3 regions of the Neobacillus oceani genome follow, and region 1 is predicted to be linked to each of the others. Evidence: a T-box and tRNA genes for the amino acid it is inferred to sense, from the RefSeq annotation. Region 1 holds a T-box; the other regions hold tRNA genes.
The links. A T-box is a leader RNA that pairs with one kind of tRNA and senses whether it is charged. The one in region 1 lies ahead of V1499_RS19110 (glutamine--tRNA ligase/YqeY domain fusion protein), so its partner is inferred to be a tRNA-Gln.
Positions count from the first base shown of each region.

Region 2: it has a tRNA-Gln gene. The T-box ahead of V1499_RS19110 (glutamine--tRNA ligase/YqeY domain fusion protein) is inferred to sense a tRNA for this amino acid. The anticodon was not compared.
Region 3: it has a tRNA-Gln gene. The T-box ahead of V1499_RS19110 (glutamine--tRNA ligase/YqeY domain fusion protein) is inferred to sense a tRNA for this amino acid. The anticodon was not compared.

Region 1 is NZ_CP143543.1:3,773,209-3,777,600, forward strand. Features, by position in the region: gene V1499_RS19100 (hypothetical protein) at 1-138, opposite strand, end outside; gene V1499_RS19105 (NUDIX domain-containing protein) at 236-727, opposite strand; gene V1499_RS19110 (glutamine--tRNA ligase/YqeY domain fusion protein) at 975-2,648, opposite strand; T-box leader at 2,724-2,982, opposite strand; gene V1499_RS19115 (LysM peptidoglycan-binding domain-containing protein) at 3,222-4,085, shown strand; gene V1499_RS19120 (ECF transporter S component) at 4,154-4,392, opposite strand, start outside.
Region 2 is NZ_CP143543.1:179,664-184,055, forward strand. Features, by position in the region: rRNA gene V1499_RS00985 (23S ribosomal RNA) at 1-881, shown strand, start outside; rRNA gene rrf (5S ribosomal RNA) at 996-1,111, shown strand; tRNA gene V1499_RS00995 (tRNA-Asn) at 1,271-1,345, shown strand; tRNA gene V1499_RS01000 (tRNA-Thr) at 1,369-1,441, shown strand; tRNA gene V1499_RS01005 (tRNA-Glu) at 1,454-1,528, shown strand; tRNA gene V1499_RS01010 (tRNA-Val) at 1,536-1,611, shown strand; tRNA gene V1499_RS01015 (tRNA-Thr) at 1,635-1,710, shown strand; tRNA gene V1499_RS01020 (tRNA-Tyr) at 1,717-1,801, shown strand; tRNA gene V1499_RS01025 (tRNA-Gln) at 1,893-1,964, shown strand; tRNA gene V1499_RS01030 (tRNA-Lys) at 2,119-2,191, shown strand; tRNA gene V1499_RS01035 (tRNA-Gly) at 2,236-2,310, shown strand; tRNA gene V1499_RS01040 (tRNA-Ala) at 2,317-2,392, shown strand; gene rocF (arginase) at 3,054-3,950, shown strand; gene V1499_RS01050 (Spo0E family sporulation regulatory protein-aspartic acid phosphatase) at 4,036-4,200, opposite strand; gene sigW (RNA polymerase sigma factor SigW) at 4,374-4,392, shown strand, end outside.
Region 3 is NZ_CP143543.1:236,281-240,672, forward strand. Features, by position in the region: gene V1499_RS01300 (Tex family protein) at 1-384, shown strand, start outside; gene cmpA (cortex morphogenetic protein CmpA) at 501-614, opposite strand; gene V1499_RS01310 (SprT family protein) at 704-1,177, shown strand; tRNA gene V1499_RS01315 (tRNA-Asn) at 1,503-1,577, shown strand; tRNA gene V1499_RS01320 (tRNA-Ser) at 1,582-1,669, shown strand; tRNA gene V1499_RS01325 (tRNA-Glu) at 1,685-1,756, shown strand; tRNA gene V1499_RS01330 (tRNA-Gln) at 1,769-1,843, shown strand; tRNA gene V1499_RS01335 (tRNA-Lys) at 1,853-1,928, shown strand; tRNA gene V1499_RS01340 (tRNA-Leu) at 1,937-2,021, shown strand; tRNA gene V1499_RS01345 (tRNA-Leu) at 2,087-2,172, shown strand; tRNA gene V1499_RS01350 (tRNA-Arg) at 2,222-2,298, shown strand; tRNA gene V1499_RS01355 (tRNA-Pro) at 2,304-2,380, shown strand; tRNA gene V1499_RS01360 (tRNA-Gly) at 2,403-2,476, shown strand; rRNA gene V1499_RS01365 (16S ribosomal RNA) at 2,580-4,131, shown strand; rRNA gene V1499_RS01370 (23S ribosomal RNA) at 4,362-4,392, shown strand, end outside.

The DNA.
Region 1 (4,392 bases):
AAAAAAGGCAACATAATAATCATCCGTCATTCTATTTACTTCAGACGTATCACCTGAACTCATTGCATCGTTCCAAGCACTGATAAATTCATCATGCACTTCGGTGAATTCTTTTAAGCGATTCTGTAATTCGAGCATTCTAAAACCTCACTTTCAATAATGTCTAAAATTCAGTTGGGCAATTCGATTTCCTATTATGTATCTCCAATGTTGGATTCCCTGTCTTCTGGAGCCATTATTTAGAATCTAATGTTAAAGCATCATGTAAGATTATTTTTGAAAGTTCATGATCGTTTAAAACGAACGGTACCTCCGAGGGCTCGACCCAGATTCGGAAAAGGGATTCTTGTTCACGCAGAAAAGGCAAGCACTCGACTATATCCATTCTGAAGAAAGCTTGATATCCTATCAAAGGATATTTTCCATTTGGATCGAATGATGGATTTTCTTCATGGCTTACCTCGATAGAACCTATGTATTTGATTGTTCCTTTTACGTATCCTTCTTCGTAAGCTTCCCTTACTATCGTTTCCTCCACTTTCTCCCCGGCCTCAGGGTGCCCGCCTGGATAATTAAAACCTCTATCCTTTATATGAGCCAATAGAACCTTCCCATCTTTCATGCACACAGCATGAACACTTGTAATTTTGGTAGACTCAGTCAGTTCCATGTGGGGAATCCAGGTAAGTTTAACATTACCACCCCAATTAGCATAAATCGTCAGCATCTATCTGTTCCCCTTGTTTTTTATTGAACCATCAGGATATTTAGGACTAGTACCTCTCCATCTCAAAAGCCTTTAAAGCCTCGTTTAACATTCCATTGCCTTCAATTCCTCTTTTATCCATTTACCCTTCTTCAATTAGTTCAACAATAGGAGGCATTAGTCCTTCTGGAGCATTGAAGAATAATTATTAACGAGGGTCCAGAATTAAAAAGAAGCAGAGGATACGTCCCCTGCTTCAGTGCTTTTTTTAGCCTTGTTTCCCTTTCCAGGAATCCTTCAGTGAGACGATGCGATTGAAAACTAACTTTTTATCCGTGGAGTCCTTATCTAAACAAAAGTATCCGTGCCGGAAAAATTGATACCTTTCCTCCATGGTTGCGCTTATAATTGAGGATTCGATTTTGCAATTTTTCAGGACAACCTTGGACATTGGATTAATCTTTTCATTCCAGGTTTTTTCGGGATCCTTTACGATCTCTTCATTTTCAAATAATTTATCGAACATGTTTACTTCGGCAGTGGTACAATGATCAGCTGATACCCAGTGGATCGTGCCCTTCACTTTTCTTCCTTTAAAACCGGTTCCGCTTTTCGTTATTGGATCGTACGTACAAAGAAGTTCAATTACCTCCCCTGTATTCTCGTCCTTGATCACTTCATTGCACTTAATGAAATAGGCGCCTTTTAGGCGAACCTCCTCATTCGGGGACAATCTTTTATAACCTTTTACAGGAACTTCCATGAAGTCATCGTTTTCAATATAAAGGACTTTTGAAAAAGGCACTTCCCTTCTGCCCAAATCAGGATTCTCGCCATTGTTTTCAATCGATAAAAGTTCGGCCTCAGTTTCATCATAATTTGTAATCGTAACTTTAAGGGGATTTAGGACAGCCATTACACTATTCACTTTTGTTTTTAGCTGGCTGCGCAGGATGCTTTCAAGCATCGCAAAGTCAACTATACTTTGGTGCCTCACAAAGCCGATTTCATTCACGAAGGTTTGGATGCTTTCCGGAGTGAAACCTCTCCGCCTAAGGCCTCTTAATGTTGGCAGCCTCGGATCATCCCATCCATCGACGAAATTTCCTGCAACCAACTCCCGCAAATACCGTTTACTGGTGACAACCCCCGTTATATTAACGCGTCCAAACTCCCTTTGTTTTGGCGGTTCCTTAATTCCCAGTTCGTTTAGAACCCATTCGTATAGCGGGCGATGGTCCTTGAACTCTATTGAACATAATGAATGGGTAACGTCTTCAATCGCATCCTGTATAGGATGGGCAAAGTCATACATTGGATAGATGCACCAATCGTTCCCTGTTCGATAGTGGCTTGCGTGTATAATTCGATAAAGAATCGGATCCCTTAAGTTCATATTCGGCGAACCCATATCGATTTTTGCCCTTAACACTTTCGAACCAGTCGGAAATTCACCTTTTTTCATTTTTAAAAATAGATCAAGGTTTTCTTCAATAGGCCTGTTGCGATACGGGCTGTTTTTACCTGGCTCAGTTAACGTTCCTCGGTATTGCGTGACTTCTTCAGGTGACAATTCACAAACATACGCTTTGCCCTTTTTAATCAAATGAATCGCCGCGTTAAATAGTTCATTCGAATAATCAGAGCCATAGAATATACGATTGCCCGGGGAGTAGCCCAGCCAATTCATATCTTCAATAATTGCATCAACGTATTCGATGTCTTCTTTTAAAGGATTCGTATCATCAAAGCGAAGATTGAATTCCCCATTAAATCGTTTGGCAATCACATAGTTCATATTGATTGCATATGCACTCCCAATATGAAGATAACCGTTTGGCTCGGGCGGAAATCTTGTGCAAACATTCCTGTGATACGCGCCATTCCTCAAATCTTCGTCCACAATTTTTTCAAGGCTATTGTAAGTTTCATCGTAATTCATTGTTTTCCCTCCGTTTCTAAAAAGTTGTGTTTGTTTTTTCCCAATAAAAAAATCCCACCCCCAAGACGATTCAGCCTTGGGGGCGAGATTTACAATTCGCGGTGCCACCCCAGTTCGTTAATATGTTTCCATATCAACCTCTTCAGGTACGGTATCAATCGATACGTATACCCTAGCTCTATAACAGGAGCTCCTGTCACACTATCCCTTATCAGATAAGTTCCAATGTGAATGCTCAGAGTCTTGGTTCGATAAACAATTCTTACTCCTTTTCAGCGCCCGGAGCTCTCTGTGAAGAATTCGTATTATCTACTCTTCTCGTCATCGCGATTACAGTATTTGTTTTTGAAATTATTCAATATAATACCAAGGGTCTTTATTTTTGTAAAGATTAAATATTCATTATCTTCACGTATACTTTAAAGTTCCCGCTTCATAAAAAAACTTTCACCAAACAAACTGAGAATGAATTCCACTTTTTCACAAAAGTACGCGTTTAAACTGAATATATTTCATACAATCGTTTCCAATAGAATATGTATAAAGGATGTTATCCAATTGGAGGGTTGTGTCATGCCAATTCATGTTGTGCGGCCTGGCGAAAGCTTATGGGAAATTGCACAAAAATACAATACACCTTTATTGGACATTATTAGGGGGAATAACATCCAAAACCCAAATGCGATTTATCCTGGTACTGCATTAAACATTCCTGATAGAATAGCCGCTGTACAGGATTATTATCTTCCCTTGGAAAATTCCAGGCCTCGAACAGAGAAACTAACGCATGTGGTTATTCACTTCGTATCCAATGCAGCTAATAATCCACATAATCCTTATAATATCGAGGATATTTATCGAATTTTTTTAAATGGTGGGGTTTCTTCACATTACGTAATTGGCAGGAATGGCGAGATTTATCGGCTGGTTGATGAAAGCCGCGTTGCTTATCATGCAGGGAGTGGGAGTCTTCCAGGATTTCCGGGTTACGAAAACCGGTTAAATGACTTTTCAATCGGAATCGAATTAATGGCCATCGGAACCCGCGAGGAGATGCTGGCCTTTTTCCCATCCGAGACGTACGATTTGATTTCTCCATCCAATATCGGTTACACAGATGCCCAGTACCGCTCTTTAAATTTGCTCCTTGATGATATCATCAACCGGCATCCGTCAATCATCAGAGACAGAAGGCATATTGTTGGACACGATGAATACGCACCGAGCAGGAGGACGGATCCGGGAAGGCTGTTTGATTGGTCCCGCATTCGGGTGATCGGGAAATTTGTACACATTGTAAAAAGCGGGGACACGTTATGGGGCATTGCCCAAAAATACGGCACGACTATCAATGCCATTTCTAAGTGGAACAATATTAATCCAAATGCCATTTTATTTGTAGGGCAAAGAATTTTGATTCCGATTAGGAGTCATTAAAACAGGGCAACGCAATCATTTGCGTCGCCCTTTATTTTTCGTTTCTTTGCCAATGTCCGATATTCTTTTTAAAGGAGCTTTTTAAACCGCCCCACAAGCGGAACTACGATGATGCCGGCAATGACGACCTGCATGATGTTTCCTGGAATTGAGCCGAATGGCAGAATCCAGTTTCCGTAAAGGACGACCTCGGCAAAATAATAGCCTACGACTTTAATGATTAATGCGACAACAACGGCTAATGAGTAAACAAGCACTCGTTTGCCAGGCATTTTTTCAGAAATAAGGCCGGCGACATATCCCATTG
Region 2 (4,392 bases), 980 kb from region 1:
TATAGTACCTGTGAAGATGCAGGTTACCCGCGACAGGACGGAAAGACCCCGTGGAGCTTTACTGCAGCCTGATATTGAATTTTGGTACAGCTTGTACAGGATAGGTAGGAGCCTGTGAAGCCGGAGCGCCAGCTTCGGTGGAGGCGTCGGTGGGATACTACCCTGGCTGTATTGAAATTCTAACCCGCACCCATGATCTGGGTGGGAGACAGTGTCAGGCGGGCAGTTTGACTGGGGCGGTCGCCTCCCAAAATGTAACGGAGGCGCCCAAAGGTTCCCTCAGAATGGTTGGAAATCATTCGCAGAGTGTAAAGGCACAAGGGAGCTTGACTGCGAGACCTACAAGTCGAGCAGGGACGAAAGTCGGGCTTAGTGATCCGGTGGTTCCGCATGGAAGGGCCATCGCTCAACGGATAAAAGCTACCCCGGGGATAACAGGCTTATCTCCCCCAAGAGTCCACATCGACGGGGAGGTTTGGCACCTCGATGTCGGCTCATCGCATCCTGGGGCTGTAGTCGGTCCCAAGGGTTGGGCTGTTCGCCCATTAAAGCGGTACGCGAGCTGGGTTCAGAACGTCGTGAGACAGTTCGGTCCCTATCCGTCGTGGGCGCAGGAAATTTGAGAGGAGCTGTCCTTAGTACGAGAGGACCGGGATGGACGCACCGCTGGTGTACCAGTTGTCTTGCCAAAGGCATCGCTGGGTAGCTATGTGCGGACGGGATAAGTGCTGAAAGCATCTAAGCATGAAGCCCCCCTCAAGATGAGATTTCCCATTCGAAAGAAGTAAGATCCCTGAAAGATGATCAGGTTGATAGGTCAGAGGTGGAAGCACGGCGACGTGTGGAGCTGACTGATACTAATCGATCGAGGACTTAACCAATTAGATTACCATGTTCTTCCGAACTTCTTCTGAAATTATCCAGTTTTGAGGGAATAAAATTTCTTCTTGAAAGAACCACAAAAGACATTATAATAGAATATGTCTAATTCATTGTCTGGCAGTTATGGCGAGAAGGCCACACCCGTTCCCATACCGAACACGGAAGTTAAGCTTCTCAGCGCCGATGGTAGTTGGGGCCTTGCCCCTGTGAGAGTAGGACGCTGCCGGGCTTTGAATATTAGGTTTTTATTATTCCGCAGTAGCTCAGTGGTAGAGACAAGCATTTCTACTATGAATAAGCTGTGAGTTTTATACGCCGAGTCGCTTCTTGCGGAGCTTACTGAGGCGGGGACACAAATGCTATACAAGAGTATGGATATACTAAATATTCCGCAGTAGCTCAGTGGTAGAGCAATCGGCTGTTAACCGATCGGTCGTAGGTTCGAGTCCTACCTGCGGAGCCACTAATTATAAATTTTAGTATAATGCTTCCATAGCTCAGTAGGTAGAGCACTTCCATGGTAAGGAAGAGGTCAGCGGTTCGAGCCCGCTTGGAAGCTTATTTTTATGAAGGCCCCTTGGTCAAGCGGTTAAGACACCGCCCTTTCACGGCGGTAACACGGGTTCGAATCCCGTAGGGGTCACCATTTATTTGGAGGATTAGCTCAGCTGGGAGAGCATCTGCCTTACAAGCAGAGGGTCGGCGGTTCGATCCCGTCATCCTCCACCATTCATTTTAATATCATTCATTATGCCGGTTTAGCTCAATTGGTAGAGCAACTGACTTGTAATCAGTAGGTTGGGGGTTCAAGTCCTCTAGCCGGCACCATTTTTTGGTGGGGTAGCGAAGTGGCTAAACGCGGCGGACTGTAAATCCGCTCCCTCAGGGTTCGGCGGTTCGAATCCGTCCCCCACCACCATTCCCTGAATAGGTCCAAACAAAAAGAGCAATACTATGTATGTTCTTTTTAGGTTGTATGGGGATTCCTATTTTGGTGACCATAGCATTATTGGGCTATAGCCAAGCGGTAAGGCAACGGACTTTGACTCCGTCATTCGTTGGTTCGAATCCAGCTAGCCCAGTATTTTTTTATAACTCGAGCCATTAGCTCAGTTGGTAGAGACGAGCGAAGCTCCGTGAAAAATCTGCGAGTTGTACCCGCCGAGCTGCTACTTGCGGTCCTTACTGAGGCGGGGACACATATGTTAACAAAGATTAGGATAGCTAAATAAACTCGAGCCATTAGCTCAGTTGGTAGAGCATCTGACTTTTAATCAGAGGGTCGAAGGTTCGAGTCCTTCATGGCTCATTTTGTTGTTTAAATGAACCTTTTGTAGTATAGTTTTCATATACGCGGAAGTAGTTCAGTGGTAGAACACCACCTTGCCAAGGTGGGGGTCGCGGGTTCGAACCCCGTCTTCCGCTCCATAAGCCGGGGCCTTAGCTCAGCTGGGAGAGCGCCTGCTTTGCACGCAGGAGGTCAGCGGTTCGATCCCGCTAGGCTCCACCATCACATTTTTTACATAAAGACCTTTTTGCCTTGAATCCAAATTGGATTTAAGGCTTTTTTGTTGTTTTGAAAGCTTTAAACACTCCGACTTATGTTTAGTTGTTAGGGAGGTTAGGGATGCATGAGGAAAGTGCGGGTAAGTAAAGTTAAAGTGCGAAAAGGTTGACGCAAAAATCCGTTTGAGCGACAAAGATTAACGCAAAAGCCGAAAAGGTGTCGCACAAATCCGTTTGAGCGACAAGGATTAACGTAAAAGCTGAAAAGGTGTCGCACAAATCCGTATGAGCGACAAAGATTAATGCAAAAGCCCAAAAGGTGTGCACAAATCAGGATGAGCGACAAAGATTAATGCAAAAGCCGAAAAGGTGTCGCACAAATCAGGATGAGTGACAAAGATTTGCCCAAAAGCTGAAAAGGTGTCGCACAAATCCGGTTGACTGACAAAGATTATAGCAAAAGCCCAAAAGGTATCGCACAAACCGGGAACAGAACAATCAAAACCCGGAACTGGTGTTACTTAATTGACAAGTACAGACTAAATCTAGAAAGCAACGGTTTCTCCCCCTTATAGATTGACACTGTATATATATTCAAAGGTTTGTCGAGTTGAGTCAGTCGAAGGGAAGCGGTTACAATTAGGTATACAAAGGGGGAGTTCACAATGAAAAAGTTGTCCATTATCGGAATGCCAATGGACCTTGGACAGTTGCGAAGAGGAGTGGATATGGGCCCAAGCGCAATACGCTATGCCGAAGTTGTCGAACGGCTGAAAAAATTGTTTGATGAAATAGAGGATTTGGGGGACATTCCTGTCGGCAGGCCTGAAGTTGTTATCGACAAGGAGTCCAAATTAAGGAATCTTGAATTAGTAAAGGAAAAAAATGCTAAGCTTGCCGAGGAAGTAGATAAGGTTGTCCAAAAGGGGTCGTTTCCCCTGGTCCTTGGGGGCGACCACAGCATTGCAATTGGCACATTGGCCGGCATATCTAAACATTATAAAAACCTTGGTGTTATTTGGTATGACGCCCATGGTGATTTAAATACGGCTGAAACGTCCCCATCAGGAAACATTCATGGCATGCCTCTTGCTGTCAGCATCGGAATTGGACATAAAATGCTGACGGAACTGGGCGGCTACTGCCCAAAAGTTAGGCCAGAGAATATTGTCATAATTGGCGCGAGGGCGCTTGATGATGGAGAAAAGGATCTGATTAAGGAAAAAGGCATTAAAGTTTATACAATGCATGAAATTGATCGTATGGGTATGGCGCGTGTAATGAAAGAGACAATTGCCTATCTTAAAACTAGGACAGACGGTGTCCATTTATCCCTTGATTTGGACGGGTTAGATCCTCAGGACGCTCCAGGGGTAGGAACGCCTGTATTCGGTGGAATCACCTACCGGGAAAGCCACCTGGCGATGGAGATGCTGGCCGAAGCAAACTTGATTACTTCAGCTGAATTTGTTGAGGTGAATCCTATTCTTGATGAACGGAACAAAACCGCAAAAGTTGCTGTGGAACTGATGGGATCGCTTTTTGGGGAAAAACTTTTATAAGGCAATATAGTTAGAAACAAGGAAACCAGCGTCCGCTCCGAGGAGAGGCAGCTGGTTTTTTAATGGGAATCATAACTAACTTGATTTATTTTTGGCTGATCAGGAGATGGTATGTGTTTAATAAAGAGTCCAGTTTGGTGCTGGCCTCGATTACGTTTCGGTCTGTTAGGGATGCTTTGGAAGCAAGCTTAACCATTTCTCTCCGGGATGTTTCAATTTCCCTGGCCAGTTCGGAAAGCTGACAATGCATGGGTACCAATTCCTTTCTAAAAGTTACTATTTTTATCTCCGTTCTTTCATAATTTCAAACCTCCGGGAGAGATATATGGTAAGATTTTGTTAAAATTGTTTTTAAATACATGAAACCTTTTTGCAAGCGGTTCGTACTATCGGATAGCCGCAAGTGGAGGCGGAGGTAAAAAATTGGATGCTCTTGTTAAAA
Region 3 (4,392 bases), 1.0 Mb from region 1:
GTGGCCGAAGAGCTTGAAATTGGGGAAATCACGTTGAAGGACATTATCGACGCCCTTATCCGGCCCGAACGGGATCCTCGTGATGAACTAGATGCTCCATTGCTTAAAAAAGATGTGTTAAAACTCGAGGACCTCCAACCAGGAATGGAACTTCAGGGGACAGTAAGGAATGTGGTCGATTTCGGTGCCTTTGTAGATATCGGCGTTAAACAGGATGGGCTCGTCCATATCAGCAAGTTAAGGAAGCAATTTGTCAAGCATCCGCTTGATGTCGTTTCTGTCGGGGACGTCGTCACTGTGTGGGTTGATTCAGTCGATAAACAAAAAGGCCGTGTCTCCCTGACGATGATCCAGCCTGAATCGGCGAAAGGGATCAATAACTAATTAGGCGGCTAGGCCAATTAAGGTTTAGCTATGTATGTGTACTACAACGTAAAAATGGCGTGCCTGGGAAATGCGGGCACGTCTTTTTTTGAGGTGGTTTGGAAGATAAACAGGAGTTAGGATGGATACTTCCTTCTATAGAAGAACCAGCATTGGTTAAGGAGTTTAATCTGATAACGATTCTTTTCATAAAATGCCCGCCTCATCCTGTTTTGGAACCATGTTGGCATTCAAGTGCCCTCCCTGCGTACCATAATGTTTTTCTATTCTATGCTATAATAGGTTGTCATGTTCAACGGAAAGAGGTGGCGAATTGCAGATGGACAACCAGGACCTTCAGGGATTGACGGAAAAAATTTCACAGGAGCAATTTGGCCTGCCCTTCCTGCACAAAGCCGTTTTTAATTCCAGGTTGCGCACAACAGGCGGAAGGTACCTTTTGAAAACCCATAACATTGAAATAAATAAACGCTATTTGGAACAGTTGGGCTATGACGAATTGGTCGGAATCATAAAACATGAACTTTGCCACTACCACCTCCATCTGCTTGGTAAGGGATACAAGCATAGGGACGCGGACTTCAGAGCGTTGTTGAAAAAAGTCGGAGCGCCGAGGTTTTGTGGCCAGCTTCCCGAAAGCGGAGTAAAGAAGAAAAGCAAAAAGATCGTGGTCTATGAATGCGCAGCCTGCGGAACTGTCTTCAAAAGAAGGCGAAACATAAATACAGCCAAGTATGTATGCGGAAAATGTAGAGGAGAACTCCGAAAAGTAAAGGAAATGCACGCGCAGTAGAGGGTGGAAGGAAAGCCAAAATTTATATGCCAATCATTCTTGACATTGAGGTGCACCGTCATTATAATGGTAAGAGTCGACGGAAGGAACAACAAACTTTCTGGATGTAAAACCTAGTCTCAGCTTGCTTTGGTTAACTGAGGCGGGGACACAAAATGCTATATAAGCGTATGGGTAATACTATTTATTCCGCAGTAGCTCAGTGGTAGAGACGAGCATCACTTCCCTGAATTAACTGCGAGTTGTACACGCCGAGCCGCTGCTCGCGGATCTTTCTGAGGCGGGGACACAAAATGCTATATAGGCGTATGGATATACTTATTATTCCGCAGTAGCTCAGTGGTAGAGCAATCGGCTGTTAACCGATCGGTCGTAGGTTCGAGTCCTACCTGCGGAGCCATTATGGGGAAGTACTCAAGAGGCTGAAGAGGCGCCCCTGCTAAGGGTGTAGGTCGGGTGACCGGCGCGAGGGTTCAAATCCCTCCTTCTCCGCTCCGTATTTTCAATGGCCCCTTGGTCAAGCGGTTAAGACACCGCCCTTTCACGGCGGTAACACGGGTTCGAATCCCGTAGGGGTCACTTTTATATTTTTGGGCTATAGCCAAGCGGTAAGGCAACGGACTTTGACTCCGTCATTCGTTGGTTCGAATCCAGCTAGCCCAGCCATTTTCTTTTGAGCCATTAGCTCAGTTGGTAGAGCATCTGACTTTTAATCAGAGGGTCGAAGGTTCGAGTCCTTCATGGCTCACCATTTAATATGCGGGTGTGGCGGAATTGGCAGACGCACCAGACTTAGGATCTGGCGCCGCGAGGCGTGGGGGTTCGACTCCCTTCACCCGCACCACAATATACCAGTTGCATTGCTGAAAAATAAGTGGTATGATTAATCTTGTCGCTAATTTAATTTACGCGGTCGTGGCGGAATGGCAGACGCGCTAGGTTGAGGGCCTAGTGGGGGCAACCCCGTGGAGGTTCAAGTCCTCTCGGCCGCACCAATAAAGGTATTGGTGCTTGTGAATTTGATTAAGTCTTTTTCGAAAATGTGCGCCCGTAGCTCAATTGGATAGAGCGTCTGACTACGGATCAGAAGGTTATGGGTTCGACTCCTTTCGGGCGCGCCATACTACGGGAAGTAGCTCAGCTTGGTAGAGCACTTGGTTTGGGACCAAGGGGTCGCAGGTTCGAATCCTGTCTTCCCGACCATTCGGGTTATAAATAAATATATGCGGGTGTAGTTTAATGGTAAAACTCCAGCCTTCCAAGCTGATGTCGTGGGTTCGATTCCCATCACCCGCTCCAAAAATTGTTCCTTGAAAACTAAACAAACAAGCGTCAACAAACAATAATATAGTGATCTTCGGATCACTAGCCAACGTAACTTTATGAGCTAAACTCATACTCTTTTTTGGAGAGTTTGATCCTGGCTCAGGACGAACGCTGGCGGCGTGCCTAATACATGCAAGTCGAGCGGAAGTTTCAAAAGCTTGCTTTTGAAACTTTAGCGGCGGACGGGTGAGTAACACGTGGGCAACCTGCCTGTAAGACTGGGATAACTTCGGGAAACCGGAGCTAATACCGGATAATCCTTTCTGACACATGTCAGGAAGCTGAAAGACGGTTTCGGCTGTCACTTACAGATGGGCCCGCGGCGCATTAGCTAGTTGGTGGGGTAATGGCCCACCAAGGCGACGATGCGTAGCCGACCTGAGAGGGTGATCGGCCACACTGGGACTGAGACACGGCCCAGACTCCTACGGGAGGCAGCAGTAGGGAATCTTCCGCAATGGACGAAAGTCTGACGGAGCAACGCCGCGTGAGCGAAGAAGGCCTTCGGGTCGTAAAGCTCTGTTGTCAGGGAAGAACAAGTACCGGAGTAACTGCCGGTACCTTGACGGTACCTGACCAGAAAGCCACGGCTAACTACGTGCCAGCAGCCGCGGTAATACGTAGGTGGCAAGCGTTGTCCGGAATTATTGGGCGTAAAGCGCGCGCAGGCGGCCTCTTAAGTCTGATGTGAAAGCCCACGGCTCAACCGTGGAGGGTCATTGGAAACTGGGGGGCTTGAGTGCAGAAGAGGAGAGCGGAATTCCACGTGTAGCGGTGAAATGCGTAGAGATGTGGAGGAACACCAGTGGCGAAGGCGGCTCTCTGGTCTGTAACTGACGCTGAGGCGCGAAAGCGTGGGGAGCGAACAGGATTAGATACCCTGGTAGTCCACGCCGTAAACGATGAGTGCTAAGTGTTAGAGGGTTTCCGCCCTTTAGTGCTGCAGCAAACGCATTAAGCACTCCGCCTGGGGAGTACGGCCGCAAGGCTGAAACTCAAAGGAATTGACGGGGGCCCGCACAAGCGGTGGAGCATGTGGTTTAATTCGAAGCAACGCGAAGAACCTTACCAGGTCTTGACATCCTCTGACACTCCTGGAGACAGGACGTTCCCCTTCGGGGGACAGAGTGACAGGTGGTGCATGGTTGTCGTCAGCTCGTGTCGTGAGATGTTGGGTTAAGTCCCGCAACGAGCGCAACCCTTGATCTTAGTTGCCAGCATTCAGTTGGGCACTCTAAGGTGACTGCCGGTGACAAACCGGAGGAAGGTGGGGATGACGTCAAATCATCATGCCCCTTATGACCTGGGCTACACACGTGCTACAATGGATGGTACAAAGGGCAGCGAAGCCGCGAGGTGGAGCCAATCCCATAAAACCATTCTCAGTTCGGATTGCAGGCTGCAACTCGCCTGCATGAAGCCGGAATCGCTAGTAATCGCGGATCAGCATGCCGCGGTGAATACGTTCCCGGGCCTTGTACACACCGCCCGTCACACCACGGGAGTTTGTAACACCCGAAGTCGGTGGGGTAACCGCAAGGAGCCAGCCGCCTAAGGTGGGACAGATGACTGGGGTGAAGTCGTAACAAGGTAGCCGTATCGGAAGGTGCGGCTGGATCACCTCCTTTCTAAGGATATTGCCTTCGGGCAATCGGAATGCGGACCTTTTGGTCCGTAAGTTGACCGCTTGTTTGTTTAGTTTTGAGGGAGCAATCCTTCAAAGTTTTTTTTGACTCTGCCCTTTCGGGCAAAGTTTGTTCCTTGAAAACTGGATAATGTTAAGAAGAAGTAACCAAGAAGAACCGAGTGATCGCCATTTTAGTTTTCTCTCTGGTAAACAGAGTGGAATGACCTTTTAGGTTAAGTTAGAAAGGGCGCACGGTGGATGC